Regions from separate parts of the Bacillus sp. JJ722 genome, predicted to be linked through region 2. Evidence: riboswitches for the same ligand, from Rfam matches in the RefSeq annotation. Region 2 holds a riboswitch; the other holds the start of a gene.
The links. A riboswitch is a leader RNA that binds a small molecule or an ion and turns the genes downstream of it on or off. The one in region 2 is predicted to bind glycine.
Positions count from the first base shown of each region.

Region 1: it holds a riboswitch for glycine, as region 2 does, so the genes downstream of both, gcvT (glycine cleavage system aminomethyltransferase GcvT) here and V7014_RS22165 (ACT domain-containing protein) in region 2, are expected to answer to the same signal.

Region 1 is NZ_JBALMO010000005.1:49,571-59,050, reverse strand. Features, by position in the region: gene V7014_RS00715 (YqhG family protein) at 1-93, opposite strand, end outside; gene V7014_RS00710 (DEAD/DEAH box helicase) at 80-1,753, opposite strand; glycine riboswitch at 1,986-2,078, shown strand; glycine riboswitch at 2,081-2,158, shown strand; gene gcvT (glycine cleavage system aminomethyltransferase GcvT) at 2,275-3,378, shown strand; gene gcvPA (aminomethyl-transferring glycine dehydrogenase subunit GcvPA) at 3,397-4,743, shown strand; gene gcvPB (aminomethyl-transferring glycine dehydrogenase subunit GcvPB) at 4,736-6,196, shown strand; gene V7014_RS00690 (hypothetical protein) at 6,292-6,765, opposite strand; gene V7014_RS00685 (rhodanese-like domain-containing protein) at 7,010-7,384, opposite strand; gene V7014_RS00680 (lipoate--protein ligase family protein) at 7,640-8,476, shown strand; gene V7014_RS00675 (vitamin B12-dependent ribonucleotide reductase) at 8,838-9,480, shown strand, end outside.
Region 2 is NZ_JBALMO010000230.1:399-9,878, reverse strand. Features, by position in the region: gene V7014_RS22205 (DUF2179 domain-containing protein) at 1-207, opposite strand, end outside; gene V7014_RS22200 (PLP-dependent aminotransferase family protein) at 568-1,965, opposite strand; gene V7014_RS22195 (FMN-dependent NADH-azoreductase) at 2,302-2,937, shown strand; gene pdxS (pyridoxal 5'-phosphate synthase lyase subunit PdxS) at 3,517-4,404, shown strand; gene pdxT (pyridoxal 5'-phosphate synthase glutaminase subunit PdxT) at 4,404-4,985, shown strand; gene V7014_RS22180 (phosphatase PAP2 family protein) at 5,141-5,647, shown strand; gene V7014_RS22175 (alpha/beta fold hydrolase) at 5,679-6,452, opposite strand; gene V7014_RS22170 (DHH family phosphoesterase) at 6,533-7,714, opposite strand; glycine riboswitch at 7,980-8,059, shown strand; gene V7014_RS22165 (ACT domain-containing protein) at 8,194-8,469, shown strand; gene V7014_RS22160 (PFL family protein) at 8,487-9,480, shown strand, end outside.

The sequences.
Region 1 (9,480 bases), on a different contig from region 2:
CACCGTTATATATGAAGTGGTATTGTCTATAATTTCTCCTCCATTCGCGGTGAAATATTTAATAAGGAAATTATGAATGTCACGTTGCCGCACGTTTTTCACGCTCCTTTAAGTCTTCTGCTAATGAAATCATTGAAGACAAGTTCTCCATTTTGATTTTCATCTCGCCTTCACTTCTTGAACCACCGATTATATCTTCTATATATTCTTCTAGATTATTGATTTCTAATTTTGTTAAAATATCATCCAATTCACCGACTACTTTTTCAAATAGTTGAATTTTTTCATAGAGTAAGTTTAAGATATGTTCTTCAACCGTATTTTTAATAGCAAAATTAAAGATTACGACATCCTTTTCTTGTCCTAAGCGATGTACACGACCAATTCGTTGCTCTAATCGCATAGGATTCCATGGTAAGTCAAAGTTAATAATCGTATTACAAAATTGGAGGTTGATTCCTTCGCCACCAGCTTCGGTTGCAATTAATACTTGGGCATGGTTTTGAAAAAGTTCTCTCATCCAATCTTTCTTACCACGCTTGAAACCTCCACGAAATGGTACTGATGAAATTTCATGCTGTTTTAAAAACCATTGCAGGTACATTTGAGTAGCGCGATATTCAGTAAAAATGATTACTTTATCGTCACAAGCTTTAATAATTTCTAATGCTTTTTCCGCCTTTGAGTTTTTTGTGACGGCATCGATTTTTTCACCGATGGCTTTGATTCTTTCTTTGATCATTTCATTAGGTGATTCTTGCTTCTTAATCATGTTTTGAATGGTGTAATAGACAGCTTCACGGCTGCTACATGCTTCACGTTGTAATGTTAAAGTAGAAAAGCTGCTCGCCGTATTCTCTGATAATCGATATTTAGATACAGTTTCATATAGTTCTTTTTCTTCTTGAGTTACATCGATAAACACCGTTTCAACTTTTCGTTTCGTCCATTCAATACCTGTATCGTGGCGACGGTTACGAATCATAACGGCGTTTACCAATTCTTTTAGATGTTCATCATCATTGATTTGTCTACCTTTACCTTTATAGGTTTTGGAGAAGATAGAGGCATTTCCTAAATGGCCAGGTTTTAATAAAGAAACTAAGTGAAATATTTCATCTACTTTATTTTGTATAGGAGTTGCCGTTAATAGTAAGCAAAATTTCTTTTTTAAGTTTTGTACAAACTCATAGTTTTTTGTTTGATTATTTTTTAATTTATGAGCTTCGTCCACGATGATTAAATCGTATTGTTGGTTATAAATAATATCTTTATGAGGTGCGCGCTTTGCCGTGTCAATAGAAGATACAATTACATCACAAGATTCCCAAACATAGCTCTTTCTTTGCACAACTGCAGGAATGAAAAACTTACTGTTTAGTTCGTATGCCCATTGAGAAACGAGCGAAGCAGGGACTAATATAAGTACTTTATTTACTAATCCACGAATCATATATTCTTTTAAAATTAATCCAGCTTCAATGGTCTTTCCGAGACCTACTTCGTCTGCTAGAATGGCTTTTCCATTCATGTTTTCTACCACTTGTTTAGCCACCTCTAATTGATGTGGTAATGGCTTCAAATGGTGAAGGTGCTTTGGTGCTTGTAAGCCTTCGAAATCAGGAATTTGTAAGCTTTGCTCAGCTTCAAGAGCAAGTTTGTATAGTTCCCAACTAGTCCAAGGCCCATCATCCTCTAAACGCTGTAATAATCCCTCTTCCCAAACAGGATTCCAATTTATATTAATCTTCATTAGTTGCACCTCCGAGAACAGTAAAATCCGAACATTATCATCATAAAATAAGGTTAATATTAGTTTTATTAGAAAACCCAACAAAATTATTGCAATAATTTTGTACTTAATGGTAGGATGATAATAAGAATTACGAATAACTAAGGTTTTTCTATGACTTTGAATATAGCTTTTGAAGCAGCTAGTTTTTTTATTATCTTAGTATGACCATTTTAATGATTAATATAAGCGGATGAAGATAAGGGGAGAGACTGTATCTATTGCAGCGCCGAAGGAGCAAGCATATTTTTGTGAATCTCTCAGGCAAAAAGACTCTTATTGGACGCATCTCTGGAGAGAGTTCAATCGAACCACCAACGGGGACAGCCTACTTTGTAGGTAAACTCTCAGGTAACCGGACAGAGACAGCTCATTATTAAAGGGGCTGCTCTGTCTTTTTTTGTGCTTTGATGGAGGAGAACGAAATAATAATGCGGCGTAGTTTGAATAAATAAAATCATGGTTGTTGTAGGAGGTTGCAAATGAGTGAATTGAAAAGAACACCATTATTTGATGTGTATGGTGAATATGGTGCGAAGACGATTGATTTTGGTGGTTGGGATCTTCCAGTGCAGTTTTCAAGTATTAAGTTAGAACATGAAGCTGTAAGAACGAAGGCAGGTTTGTTTGATGTATCTCATATGGGTGAAATCGAGGTAACTGGTAAGGATAGTTTGTTATTTTTACAAACGATGGTGACGAATGATGTGACGAAAATACATGCTGGGAAGGCACAATATTCTGCACTTTGCTATGAAAATGGTGGCACTGTCGATGATATTATTATTTACCAAAAAGGTGAAAATCACTATTGGTTAGTAGTTAATGCAGCTAATACTGAAAAGGATTTTGAGTGGTTACAACAACATGCTTCAAACTTTGATGTGAAGTTGGAAAATCAATCATTACAATACGCTCAATTAGCGCTTCAAGGACCATTAGCAGAAGAAGTACTGCAGCAAATTACTGAAAATACTGATTTGAATGAAATTAAGTTTTTTCAATTTAAAGAAGGCGTGAAAGTAAGTGGAGTTGATGCACTTGTATCGAGAACGGGATATACAGGCGAAGATGGATTTGAAATCTATTGTAATAGTAATGATGCAATCAAACTATGGAGAAAGATTTTAGAACATGATGATGTATTACCCATTGGATTAGGTGCTAGGGATTCTTTGCGCTTTGAAGCTGGTTTACCTTTATACGGACAAGAATTAACAGCGAATATTACCCCTATTGAGGCTGGAATTGGCTTTGCTGTTAATACGAATAAAGAAGTTCATTTCTTTGGAAAAGATGTGCTGTCACAGCAAAAAGCAGAGGGCGCACCTCGGAAATTAGTAGGAATTGAAATGATTGATCGAGGGATACCTCGTCATGGTTATCCTGTTTATATAGATGGACAATTAATTGGGGAAGTTACGACAGGTACACAATCACCAACCTTAAAGAAAAATATTGGCTATGCGCTTATCAAAAGAGAGCTTGCAGAATTGGACCGAATAGTTGAAGTTGAAATTCGTTCGAAAAAAATACAAGCAAGAATCATTAAATCACCTTTTTATAAACGACCAAAAAAACAGTAAGGGGATGGCTGAAATATGTTGAAGCATCGTTATTTGCCAATGACGGAGAATGATCAAAAAGAAATGCTTGAAGCAATCGGAATTTCAAAGATTGATGAGTTATTCGAGGATATTCCAGAGAAAGTGCGTTTTCAAGGGGAATATAAAATTAAAACGGCTAAATCTGAATCATCATTAACGAAAGAATTAAGTCAATTAGCAGCTAAGAATAAAGATACGAAGAGCTACACTTCCTTTTTAGGAGCTGGTGTATATGATCATTACTCACCAATTATTGTCGATCATGTGTTATCTCGATCTGAATTCTATACAGCGTATACACCTTATCAACCGGAAATTTCGCAAGGGGAGCTCCAAGCGATTTTTGAATTTCAAACGATGATTTGTGAATTAACGGGCATGGATGTAGCGAATTCTTCCATGTACGATGGAGGGACAGCACTTGCTGAAGCAGCAACACTAAGTTGTGGAGCGACTCGCCGCAAGAAAATCCTTATTTCTCAAGCGGTGCACCCAGAATATAAAGATGTTATTCGTTCATATGCAAAAGGCCAATACATTGAAGTGATTGAAATTCCATATAAAGATGGAGTTACAGATTTAGAGGCTTTGAAGGGTGAAATGAGTGACGAAGTAGCGGGTGTCATTGTTCAATATCCAAATTTCTTTGGTCGAATTGAAGACTTGGCTACAATTGAGAAAATGGCTCATGAAATTAAAAGCATGTTTATTGTTTCGAGCAACCCTCTTGCATTAGGAGTGTTAACGCCTCCAGGAAAATTTGGTGCTGATATCGTAACGGGTGATGCGCAAGTATTCGGTATTCCAGCTGCATTTGGTGGACCGCACTGTGGATATTTTGCTGTAACAAATAAATTGATGCGTAAAGTGCCTGGTCGTTTAGTTGGGCAAACAGTGGATGAGAATGGAGTGCGTGGTTTTGTGTTAACATTGCAAGCACGTGAACAACATATTCGCCGTGAGAAGGCAACATCTAATATATGTTCAAATCAAGCATTAAATGCATTAGCTGCCTCTGTCGCTATGACGGCTTTAGGTAAAAAAGGTGTTCGTGAAATGGCAACTCAAAATATTCAAAAAGCACATTATGCGAAGAAGGTATTGCAAGCGAAAGGAGTTGAAGTGGTATTTGAAGGTCCATCATTTAACGAGTTCGTTATCAAATTACCACAATCATTTGAAGCTTGTAATAAGCAACTTTTGGAGCGAGGAATTATTGGTGGTTATCATCTAGGAAAAACGTATCCTGAATTGAAAGATCATATGTTAGTTGCTGTAACAGAATTACGAACTAAAGAAGAAATTGACTTATTTGCACAAGAGGTGGGGGAGAGCCATGAGTAAGCAAGATCAACCTTTAATTTTTGAAATGAGCGTAAAAGATCGCATCGGATATAGTTTACCCGACATGGATATTGACGCTATTGATGTTTCCAAGTTACTTCCAGCTGGCTTTGTCAGAGAACAGGAAGCTGAACTACCTGAGGTTTCTGAGTTAGACATTATGCGACATTATACAGCGTTATCTAAGCGCAATCATGGAGTAGATTCAGGTTTCTATCCTCTTGGTTCTTGTACGATGAAATACAATCCGAAAATTAATGAAGCTGTAGCTCGCTATAATGGTTTTGCGCATATTCATCCATTACAAGATGAAAGTACAGTTCAAGGTGCTTTAGAACTAATGTATGATTTACAAGAGTCTTTGAAAGAAATTACAGGTATGGATGAAGTTACACTTCAACCAGCGGCTGGTGCTCATGGTGAATGGACAGGATTAATGATGATTCGTGCCTTTCATGAGCACAATGGTGATACTGAACGTACAAAAGTAATTGTTCCTGATTCAGCTCACGGTACAAACCCAGCTTCAGCTTCAGTAGCCGGTTTTGAAACGATTACAGTAAAATCCGATGAGCAAGGTTTAGTAGATTTAGAAGACTTAAAGCGTGTAGTTGGAAGAGATACAGCAGCTTTAATGTTGACGAATCCAAATACATTAGGGCTGTTTGAAGAAAATATACTAGAAATGGCTGAAATTGTTCATAACGCTGGTGGAAAGCTGTATTATGATGGAGCGAACTTAAACGCGGTATTATCAAAAGCTCGACCTGGAGATATGGGCTTTGATGTGGTGCATTTAAATCTGCATAAAACATTTACTGGCCCACACGGTGGTGGTGGACCAGGTTCGGGACCGGTAGGTGTGAAGAAAGACTTAATACCATTCTTGCCAGCTCCACAAGTTGTCAAGCGAGGTGAGGAGTATGTATTAGAATATGAACGTCCTCTTTCCATTGGCCGTGTGAAGCCTTTCTATGGTAATTTCGGTATTAATGTTAGAGCGTACACATATATTCGATCAATGGGTCCAGATGGTTTGAAAGCTGTTACAGAGTTTGCCGTATTAAATGCTAACTATATGATGAGAAAGCTAGCACCATATTATGATTTGCCATATGATCGTCATTGTAAGCATGAATTTGTATTGAGTGGAAGACGTCAGAAGAAATTAGGTGTTCGCACATTGGATATAGCGAAGCGCTTGCTAGATTTTGGGTATCATCCACCAACCACTTACTTCCCGTTAAATGTTGAGGAATGCATCATGATTGAACCAACAGAGACGGAAAGTAAAGAAACGCTAGATGGATTCATCAATACGATGATTCAAATCGCGAAAGAAGCGGAAGAAACACCAGAAATTGTTCAAGAAGCACCACACACAACAGTTATTAAACGTCTAGATGAAACAATGGCAGCACGTAAGCCTATTTTACGTTTTATAAAGCAGTAAATGATTATTAATAGATGGCCGTGTTAAATATTTTAATGTTGATTTGTAAATGAAAAATAGGGAGCTCCTTTATTGATGGAGTTCCCTATTTCTATCTAATCCCAATAGTTAAAGATAATCTCTCCAACGGTTTTGAGCTTCCAGAAAACAATTTCCTTTAATTCGGTACTATTTAACTCATTATTGTTTTGTATAATACTCTTCTTTGAACTGTTTATAAGAGTTACAGGATTGTTTAGCTCGCTCGTATTTAAAACCTTGTAAAAAGGATTAAACTGTTTATAAAGAATGGGTATATCTATGAATTCAATGTTTCCAAATTCAACTATAGAAGCAAAAGCAAGATTAGGATAATATTCATTAAGTAAGATATGAAATTGCTTATTAAAGAACTCAACATACACACTATAAAAATTCATTGGATATTCAGGCTCTTTAAATGCAATAATTTTCCCTCCGTTATGGATGGCAATAGTAATACATATTTGTTTAAATTGTTTCCCATTAACTTTTGTTTGGGGAGTGTCTACTGAATCGAAAAATCCAGTTACTCCATTTGGAAGTATCATCTTTTATTCACCACCAATTATATCTTCGACTATCGACAAATAAAAAACCAGTCAAAGTAATTGTTCGTTTGTTTTGTAGGTACACTATTTGAATCGGTCAATGCTTTGTTTCAGTTGAGGATGGAGACCGGAATTTAACCATCTGAATAAATCAATATGTGGAAAGTCAAAAAAACGTAAGGGATGTGTAAAAGTGATTAAAATCACTTTTACACATCCCTTTCTTGTACTATTAAAAGTAGAATTATTTTCTTTTAATTTTACCAGTCCATTGTTTAAAGCCTTTTTGTAGATGAAATAGCTCCCTATAGCCATTTTTATATAGCAATTGAGCAGCTCGTCCACTACGTAGACCACTTTGGCAGTATAAGTAAACAGGCTTGTCCGGACGAATTTCTTTTATTCGCGTTTTAAGCTGAGACATCGGAATGTTTCTCGCTCCTAGAATATGACCTGCTTCATATTCATTTGGTTCGCGTACGTCAATCAATTGTGCTTTACGATAGCCTTCAATAAATTCTTCTTGAGTTAACGTTTTTAAAATTCGACGTTGTGCCCACCACGTGTACACAGAATACACGATTACGGCAACTAAAAGTATAAGCAAGAAATACCACACAGTAAAAAAACTCCTCTCAAAACTAAAAAACAATCCAATCTTTAATTATTATAATATCCATATACCATAATATCAAAGGAATTTAACATAATCATGTAGGAAAAGCATTGTTTTTTAGTTGAAATGTTCAATTGTTTAATTTAGTATGTATATTGTTTGAAAAGATATTTGAAAGTTTGTTTGGTTGGTGGCAAATCCCGATACTAAACAATGTTAGGAATAAAATAAATTTATATAGAAGGTAGGCTTCACGATATGAACAAAGAAACGTGGGCATTTATTGATTCGGGCAATTGTTCGCCTAGCTATAATATGGCTATGGATGAAATGCTATTGAAATGGCATAGTGAAGGGGAAATACCACCAGTGATTCGCTTTTACGGTTGGAATCCAGCAACGCTTTCTATAGGCTACTTTCAAAAAGCTGAGAAAGAAATTGATTTACATAAGGTGAAAGAAGCGGGACTTGGTTTTGTGCGAAGGGCAACAGGTGGTCGTGCTGTGTTACATGAGCATGAGCTTACATACAGTGTAATTGTAAGCGAAGAGCATGAGCAAATGCCAAAAAATGTTACAGAAGCGTATCGAGTAATATCCGAAGGTATTTTAAAAGGGTTTTTAAATCTTGGTTTTGATGCATATTTTGCTGTTCCTAAAACGGAAGAAGATCGACAAAAATTAAAAGACCCTCGTTCAGCAATTTGCTTTGATGCTCCAAGCTGGTATGAACTAGTTGTTGAGGGGCGTAAGGTTGCAGGAAGTGCACAAACACGTCAAAAAGGTGTTATTTTACAACACGGCTCTATTTTGCTTGATTTAGATAGTGATAAATTGTTTGATTTATTTATTTTCCGAAACGAACGCTTGAAGGAAAGAATGTTCAAGAGCTTTCGAGATAAAGCGGTGGCTATCAACGAATTATCTGATCGAACAATTGGCATAGACGAAGCAAAAGTAGCCTTTAAAGAAGGTTTTGCGGAAGGACTTGAAGTTAATCTACAAGAATACCAATTATCTGAAGCTCAGCAAGAAGAAATTACAAAATTAGCTCAAGAAAAATATGAAAGTGATGCTTGGAATTTTTTGCGATAAACGGGTTCCGTTCATCGCTTTTTTATGTGTGATAATATTATTTTTCAATAGGAATGAACAGAAGATCTTGTATTTTTAAGGCTTCTTTTATTCGTGAAAAATGCAACTTCTGAAAAGGTGGGAAAAAAGATGAAAAATCGTATAAAATTCGTTTATTCTTCTTTTTTCTCTTTTATTTGAGCTTTTCTTAGTTTGACAAATTTATTATTTTGTTTTCTTGGACACAATATATAGATAGGTTGTGAAATTAAAACACAATATATTGAATAATATCTCTACATATGGTAAGTTAATGTTACTTTATAAAATCAACCTAACTAGGAAAAATATAAATGTAGTACGAATAAAGGAGAGATTGCTTATGTCTGTTGCGATTAAGCAAAGTAGCAAGAAAAGTATTGAAAGTCTAAACCAGGACATTAAATTGTTCCCGCAAGTTCATCCAATTACACCGGACATGAAAATCACGCATAAAGGCGTTTCACGTTTAGTTATGATTGATCGATATTCTTTTAAAGACACCGAGAAAATCACCTTATCAAATGGTGATTTTGTTGTGTTAACGATAAAAGAAGATCCTAAGTTTCCAGCTCGTGGCTTAGGACATATCGTAAGCATTGACTGGGAGAAGAAAAAAGCACAAGTATTGGTCGAAGATGAATTTCGTGGCTCTTTAGACAAACCAGAAGAAATTGAAACAGGCATTATTAATCGTTCTCTAGATATTATTGAGAAGCCCCTTGAAATTTTTTATGAACAAATTGCGAAAAGAAATGCGACAGGATTAGCTTCTGTTGAAACAACTGAAGAAAAGAAACAAGAATGGTTCGAGAAGTTCTATCAAGAGCTAGCTAACATGCACTTTGTACCAGCAGGAAGGGTATTATATGGTGCAGGATCACAAACAGATGTTACATATTTTAACTGTTATGTGATGCCATTCGTACCTGACTCTCGCGAAGGAATTTCAGATCACCGTAAGCAAGTAATGGAGATTATGAGTC
Region 2 (9,480 bases):
TCCAAAGCCAATCGCATATACTATCAATCCCCATACACTTTGATTGCCATTGAAAACAATAGATAAACCAAATACATAAATTAAAGCTTCTACAAATCCTAGAATAGAAGCCGGAACAATCAAATTCTTCACTAGAAAGATTGTACGTAGAGTGAAACAAGGTACATAAATAAGCTGTAAAATAAGAATTAAGATTATTTCCTTCAATACTAGAACCTCCCATCTCCTTTTTAAAATAAGCACTACAGTAAATTCTTCAACTTACAGTGTCATCAAAATAGCTAATTTCTACTAATCTTTGATTAATACCCTGTTCCTAAACATGCAAACGTAAAAAACCTGTAGAAATCCAATAACATCCCTACAGATTTTTGCTTTTTAAATTTCAAATGATCATCCTGTTTTTTCCCTTGCCAACGAAATGAATGATCAATCAAGAATTTCAATAAGTTATATTATATAAGACGTCAATTCCTTCACAATTCCATCTTTAAACTTATTAAATCGAACTACATGACAAAAGGATACGATTCTTACTTCTCCATTCCGATGTGTTCGATCTCCTTCTCAAATAATTTCCCAACTAGTCAAGAGTAAACGAATTGCTTCTTCAATCTCAGCAATAGGTATGCCGGCAAATCCTAGAACAATAGTTGGTTTCATATTTTCCTTCTTTACCAACATATAAGAAGATAACGGATGCACTCGTATTCTTGCAGCTTCCGCTCGTTGAACGAGCTCTTCTTCACTCATTCCATTATTGACTACTAGAACCACTTGTAGCCCTGAATTCCCTCCGATAATTGATATTTTGTTCGTATATGTTTTTAAAGTGCTCACAACGATATCAAGTTTATGTCGATACACCTTTCGCATTCGATTTAAATGTTTTTCAAACATACCTTGCTTAATAAATTCAGCAAGAATATGTTGATCCATTCGCGAAACAGTTGAATGATAAAACGATAACTCTGCTTGATAGCGATGCAGCAACGGCTTTGGTAAAACCATATAACTTATACGGATTGAAGGCATTAAAGACTTTGAAAAAGAACCTAAATAGATGACTTTGCCACCTTGGTCCATACTTTGTAAGGATGGAATAGCTTTTCCACTATAACGAAATTCACTGTCATAATCATCTTCAATAATGTAACGTTTTTCGTCAGCAGCAGCCCAATTTAATAGCTTTGTTCTTCGATTAACAGGGAGAATGGTGCCATATGGGAAATGATGTGACGGTGTAACATAAGCTACATCAATGTTCGATTGCTCAAGCCCTTCTATAATCAGTCCGTCTTCGTCTACTGCCAATGGATGAACTTCTTTTGGATATGTTTTCAAAATTCGATGTATTAAGTGAAAACCAGGATCTTCAACTCCATATACCGTATCGTCTTCTAATAAAATCAATAACTGTTGAAGTAAAATCTCTACTCCTGCTCCAATAATAATTTGCTCCGGTGTACAAATCACACCACGTGCATGGTATAAATAATTTGCAATTTCTTTACGTAATTCGTATTCACCCTGAGAATTACCTAACAACAACAATTCATGATATTCTTCCGAAAGAAATTGCTTTGTTACCTTACGCCACATATCCATTGGAAAGCTAATGGTATCAATCTGACCGGGGTGAAAATGAAAACGAATATCGATTTTATTCTCAGTTTCTTGCTTTGGAAGATCTATTTTCGGAAGATACTCTAAATCTTCATAAGCCATAACAAAATAACCTCTTCTCGGAATAACTTCTAAATAACCTTCCGCAGTAAGTTGATTATATGCTGTATCAACTGTATTCTGACTAATTTGTAGAAAATCAGCTAGTTTACGCTTAGAAGGCAGCTTAGTTTGATATGTAAGCCTACCTTTTATAATTTCATTTTTAATATATTCATATAATTGCTCATACAACGGAACGTGGCTTTTTCTATTTAGATCACAAGATAACATTTCCATAAATTTAGCATCCCTCTCATTCTCTGATACCATCATTTCATCAAAAAATTACTCTTTTAATACAGTCTGACTCTTTTTATTCTAAAACACAAGAAAAAACAGCCAATAATCCTAGTTAAGATATTGGATGTTTTTTAATAGATTGTTAAGTTAAACAAATAAACTACCATATCGCTTAATTTGACAACGAAAGGGAAAAACACCTTTGAGAAAGTGTAAGAAAAAGAAGAGTTTTTTTACCGTGCTTTCAAATCCAGTTTAAATTTATTTGCTTCAAAGCTATTTATTCTTTATTATAAAAAAATTATAGCAGTATACAACAAGGAGAAGACAAACATGAAAAAAATATTATACATAACAGCAAACCCAAACGATGAAACATTATCATTTGGTATGGCAGTAGGTAAAGCGTTTATTGAATCATATAAAGAAGCTAATCCAAATGATGAAGTGGTTCATATTGACTTATTTAAAGAAGATATTCCTAATATAGACCAAGATGTATTTAGTGGTTGGGGAAAACTTCAAAATGGACAAGGCTTTGATACGTTAACAGAGGTTGAACAAGCTAAAGTAGCAAGACTAGGAGCTTTAGTTGATCAATTCGTTGAAGCTGATAAGTATGTGTTTGTAACACCTTTATGGAACCTTTCTTTCCCTCCAGTAATGAAAGCATACTTTGATGCCGTTTCTGTAGCAGGAAAGTCATTCAAATATACAGAACAAGGGCCTGTAGGTTTATTAACGAACAAAAAAGCTCTTCATATCCAAGCTCGTGGTGGTTTATATTCTGAAGGACCAGCAACTGAAATGGAAATGGGTCATCGTTACATGACTGTATTAATGCAGTTCTTCGGAGTTCCATCTTTCGAAGGATTATTCGTTGAAGGTCATGCAGCATTACCTCATCAAGCTCTAGAAATTAAAGAAAACGGAATTAAACGTGCCAAAGAATTAGCTCGTACATTCTAATGAATAATACCATTTAAAATAGCAAGTAGCCTTTAATGGCTGCTTGCTTTTTATTTATCAACAAAAAATAAGATAATTACTGCATCTAAATCTTCGACAAACAAAAGTAGCTTAGCATATAATCCCCATAATATTTTACATCCCAATCTGTTCACATTTTATTGAACAATAAATATTATCCTTTTTTTCTATCTAGACAAAAGTAATTAAATTACTTGTTATATGCCTTCTCCCAAAGTCACATGATGCAGCAGCATATACTTTATCAATATTGCATTGATCAAGACATTCAATCATCAGTTCGTCTATATGTATAACTAATGAATATATGAATTTAGAGCTTGACTTGTTAAAAATATAAAAATTCAAATAACTATTCATATTTGATATCCTCACATAATTATTCTCATCACGAAACATAGCTTGATCTATTAAAATCAAAGATAACATTTCCATACATTTACCCTCTCCCCACTTTCTGATACCATCATTTCACCAAAAACTGACTCTTTCAATACAGTCTGACTCTTTTTATACTAAATCACAAGAAATATGAAAATACAGAAAGGTCGGAATAAAATGACGAAAACACTAGCGAGTGAAACAGTAAAAAGAGGTATGGCACAAATGCAAAAAGGCGGCGTTATCATGGATGTAGTGAACGCTGAGCAAGCAAAGATCGCTGAAGCAGCAGGAGCCGTTGCAGTAATGGCATTGGAAAGAGTACCATCAGATATTCGTGCAGCGGGCGGTGTAGCTCGTATGGCTGACCCTCGTATTGTCGAAGAAGTAATGAACGCAGTATCAATTCCAGTTATGGCCAAAGCTCGAATCGGACATATTGTTGAAGCACGTGTTCTAGAAGCAATGGGTGTAGATTACATTGATGAAAGTGAAGTATTAACACCAGCAGATGAAGAATTCCACCTCCTAAAAAGTGCCTATAAAGTTCCTTTTGTATGCGGTTGCCGTGATTTAGGTGAAGCTGCTCGCCGTATTGGTGAAGGTGCTTCAATGCTTCGTACAAAAGGTGAACCAGGAACAGGTAATATCGTTGAAGCTGTTCGTCATATGCGTAAAGTAAAAGCACAAGTTCGAAAAGTAGTGAATATGAGCGATGATGAATTAATGACAGAAGCAAAATTATTAGGAGCTTCTTATGACATCTTAAAACAAATTAAAGTGGAAGGTGGCCTTCCAGTCGTTAACTTTGCTGCAGGTGGTATTGCAACTCCAGCGGACGCTGCACTTATGATGGAATTAGGAGCTGACGGCGTATTCGTTGGATCGGGTATCTTCAAATCGGAAAACCCAGCAAAGTTTGCAGCAGCAATCGTTCAAGCTACAACATATTACACGGATTATGATTTAATCGGTAAATTGTCTAAAGAACTTGGTACTGCTATGAAAGGTATCGACATCTCTACTCTTAACCCTTCTGAAAGAATGCAGGAGCGTGGATGGTAATGCAAACAATTGGCGTACTTGGACTACAAGGAGCTATTCAAGAACATCTTAACCAAATTGAAGCTACTAGGTGTCAAAGTGTTGTTGTAAAACGACCAGAGCAACTAAATAAGATAGATGGATTAATTCTTCCTGGCGGAGAAAGCACCACGATGAGGCGCTTTATTGATTTATACGGTTTTCTAGAACCATTAAAACAATTTGGTAAAGATAAACCCATCTTCGGTACATGCGCTGGGATGGTACTTCTCGCAAAAGAATTAGTTGATGCGGAAGAAGCACATCTTCAATTAATTGATATTAAAGTGAGAAGAAATGCATTTGGTCGTCAAATCGATAGCTTCGAGGCTGATTTACAAGTAAACGGTATGGATCAAGCCTACCCTGCTGTCTTCATTCGTGCTCCATATGTCGAAGCAGCTAGTCCAAATGTTGAAGTTCTTGCAAGTTATAATGGCAATATTGTTGCTGCTAAACAAGGCCATATTCTTGTAACCTCATTCCATCCGGAGCTGACAGGAGATTTACGCTTTATGAAATTATTTGTTGAGATGTTAAGATCCAATCCTGTTAGTGTTTAGAAACTAACGAAAAGCGTTGAATGATTTCCTTTCATTCAACGCTTTTTCTAAATGTATTTTCTCTCTCATAAACTTCTCATCGTCAGCTTTACAATACATATTCACCCATCAATCTAGTCCATACTATTAGCATCAAAATAGTTGGAGGCAATGAAATGGACTATAAAATCTTTCGAGCGATCAACCAGTTTACTGGTCAAAATCGACTTATAGATACGATGATGATTACAATTTCTCGAAAAATGCGATACCTATTTCTGTTTATACTTTTACTAATGTGGATTAGAAACAATCATAGAAGAATTGTTTTATTAACATTCATTTCAGTAGGCGTCACATTGCTGCTGGAAGTATGTATTAACAGGTTTTATTTTAAACCTCGTCCATTTGTAAATCACATAGTAAATACATTACCGCCTTTCCCATCAAGCCAAAGTTCTTCCTTTCCAAGCAGACACACTACTTTAGCATTTGCAGCTGCCACATCTGTAATGATTTACAAACGTGTATTAGGAAGTGTGTTGATTATTTTAGCATTTTTGACAGGGCTCTCTCGCATCTGGATGGGGCAACATTATCCGCTTGATATTGTCGGTAGTGCTTTATTAGGCAGTTTAACAAGCATAATCGTCAAATGGGGTACGAATAAAGTGAAACTGTAAACGGTGGGGATTTTCGACCATCCACCACCGTTTAATACTTTTGAGTTTCAACAAATGCAATGATTTTTTCATTTAACTTCGAAGCTGCCTTTGTAGGGATTTGGTGTTTTTCTTTATCTAATAACACTAAATCATTAAAAGGCAGCTCTTTATGTAGTAAATGAGCATACTTATGAAAGGATTGATCCTTCGTACCATAGACAAGCAAAACGGGTAAATTAATTTTATTTAGCTGTTTCGTACAATTAAAGCTTAAACTATATCGATAATACTGTTCAATATTCCTCGCATCTCCAAATGAAGACTCTTTATACATCTTTTTAAAAATTTGGCGTGTGTTTGAATTCCCCCAAGTAATAGCAAATGACAAAACAGGAATGAATTTTGATTTAGCTAGTTTGCCTGCTAAAGAAATCCTTTGTTTTAAAAACAAGTCGTTAACTTCTGACATTCCACTAATCACGATTCCTCCTAGCGCTCTACTTGCGTTACTCAGCAAAAACTCCAAAACAATTGAACCTCCAGTTGAATAGCCACATATAAATGCTTTCTCTATTTCTAAATAGTCTAGAAGGTATATAAGATCTTTCACTATAAGCGGGTATGTTATAGTCTGTTTTGAATACCCGCTTCTCCCATGACCTTTAATATCAAAGGTAATTACTTTAAATGTCTGAGACAATTCCTCTACTTGATATATAAAATTTGCACTTGTAAGTAATGGAGGATGAATGAAAACAATTGGTGTTCCCTCACCCTTTACCGAATAATATAAATTCGTACCATCTATTTCGATTGTTGGCATCCCTTTCACCTCAAAAAAACACATACGTGATGTTGTAACTCTTTAAAACGTGCATTAAATAGTATGTATTTTTATAAGCTTTAACATTCTTTTTTGACCTCTTCCATTAAATAGTTTACAAACTGATTATCGCTTACGAGCCATGCTGTGCGCGCTCTCTTTAAAAAAAATTCACCTTCTTCAAAACTAGAAAAAGTTTGGTCTAACTTCATTTTATTTTTTTCAATCGCCCACTCATTTTCATTGGTAGCATATATAAGAAACATTTCATCCTTTCTATTACTATACATTGAACCAAATGAAGACTTCTTAACGTTAAAGCGATTTCGCTTCGCATCTTCTCGAAGTGGCTCCAAATGGAAAGTATCCTCCACGAAGTGTTTATGTGCTTCATTTGATAGAGAGCAACCCGATGCTTTTTCATGCCCTCCACCACCGAAATGACTAGCTATTTCAGAAACGTCAATATGATCATGAATAGTGCGTAATGCGATTCTTTTTCCACCCATATTCACAATTGCAATGAAATCCAGATGTGGGTATTCTTTTCCTAGTTCATTTCCTAGCTCCGAATGATACAATTCTGCATATACTACACCTGCTAAATATTCACCCACTTCTGCTTGAACGATCTCCCTTTTCTTCCTACGTATATATCGTTCGGTTTTATCTTCTTCCATGTGTAAAATCTTCTTCTCGAATTCATCGAAATCAAACGTATCACTTGTTTGTAGTCGATGAATCATTTTCTCCTCAAACTCATCAATCGAAACTAAGAAAAAGAGCGCGTTAAGTCTCTTAGCCTTTATGTTATCGTTTTTCTCCCACTCCCATGTATCATACTGCCTAACCAATTCTACAAATTCGGTAATAGCATCCGTCGCTTTCAAGAGTTGATGCTCAACTAAGTACATATACAATAATGAAGTGGCAGACGTTAGCTTTCCCTCATCATCTTCTACCATTACATGCCCCCACTCGTAATCATTGAAATGCAAAGCCGTTTTATGATGATCAATCAGTTGAAGCTTCCCTTTTGACTGATAAAAATCATTCAGTTTTTTTTCATTTTCTTCATTAGGAGATAAATCTGTAATAAATAAATAAGTACTCTGGTTATCGTGCTCGAAGAAGTATTCAATCTCCCTATTAAGCGATGATACCGAGTTGTATCTAACTTTCACTTGTTTACCAAAAGCAAGTTTAGCTAAAATCCCACATCCAACGCCATCTAAGTCACTATGTGACAACAATTTATACATATTATTCACCTCTGAACGTAGTATGGTTTCCAAAGGCAAAAATTATTGATTGCTACCATTGTTTTTGAATATTTCATGAAAATTTATTTACATTTATATAAATGGATGCATTTTGAGGCCTATTTTATCTTTTATTACAAATTTAGGAATTGACCTTATGAAAAATCAATGATAAAATTCTAAATTATTCTAGGAGAATATTTTCTAAGATAGCTATAAAAAAATATGTAAGTAAGCGATGAATGCTATGGATCAAACTATAGCAGGAGCAGCTTCTGGAGAGACTGTAGTTTTTTGCAGCGCCGAAGGATTCACAATCTCAGGCAAAAGGACAGAAGAGTAACGAATATCATTTTGTTATTCTACGCCTAATGAGATTGGAACAAATTCCAATCTTTTTTTTATTGGCTTTAGAGCACGTTATACATGAAATGTCGTGTTTTTTTATAAGCCTACAAACAACATATGAGGTGATACAAATGAGTCAACGAAGAGCTATTGTAAGTGTTATTGGACAGGACCGAGTAGGAATTATTGCGCAAGTAACAAATATACTTGCTGAGAAGAATGTAAACATTTTAGATATCAATCAAACGATTTTGAATGACTTTTTCACAATGATGATGCTAGTAGATGTAGCAGATTTAGAAAACCTAGATAGTCTTCAGCACGAATTAACAACATTAGGTGAATCACTAGGTGTAACGATTAATATTCAACTTGCCGAAATTTTTAAAGCTATGCATCGTGTGTGAAGAAAGGAATGACAAACATGAATATCGCATTAAATGAAATGATGGAAACCATTCGAATGGTTCAGCTTGAGAACTTAGATATCCGTACAGTAACAATGGGTATTAACCTTAAAGATTGTGCCGATTCTGATTTTGAAAAAATGAACAAAAGAGTATTCGAAAAGATTACTACTTATGCAAAAGATTTAAAAGAAGTTGCTGAAGCAGTTGAAAAAGAAATGGGTATTCCAATTATTAATAAACGTATTTCTATTACTCCAATTGCTGAAATACTTGGACATGCTACAAAAGACCAAGCTGTTGAACTTGCTAAAACATTGGATAAAGCAGCTGTCCAACTTGGCGTTGACTTTATCGGTGGCTACTCAGCCCTTGTTCATAAAGGCATTTCAAAAAGTGACCAAACATTGATTGATGCCATTCCTGAAGCATTAAGTGTAACTGAGCGAGTATGTTCATCCGTTTCAATCGGCAGCACAAGAGCAGGTATTAATATGGATGCAGTGCGCCAAATGGGTGAAGTAATGAAGAAAGCTGCAGAACTAACTAGTGACAAAAACGGCTTAGGCTGCGCTAAACTTGTGGTATTCTGTAACCCTGTTGAAGACAATCCGTTCATGGCAGGAGCATTCCACGGTGCTGGTGAAGGTGAAGTAGTAATCAATGTCGGCGTAAGTGGCCCAGGTGTTGTATTAAGCGCGTTGAAACGTTATCCTGACGCAGATCTTGGTGAAGTAGCGGACGTTATTAAGAAAACAGCTTTCAAAATCACACGTGCAGGTGAGTTAATTGGAAGAGTGGTTGCAGATCGTCTTGGTGTACCATTCGGAATTATGGATTTATCACTTGCTCCAACCAATGCACAAAATGACAGCGTCGCTGAAATTCTTGAAGAAATCGGTTTAGAGAGCGTTGGGACACACGGAACAATCGCAGCATTAGCACTAATGAATGATGCGGTGAAAAAAGGTGGTGCGATGGCAAGTTCATATGTTGGCGGTTTAAGTGGTG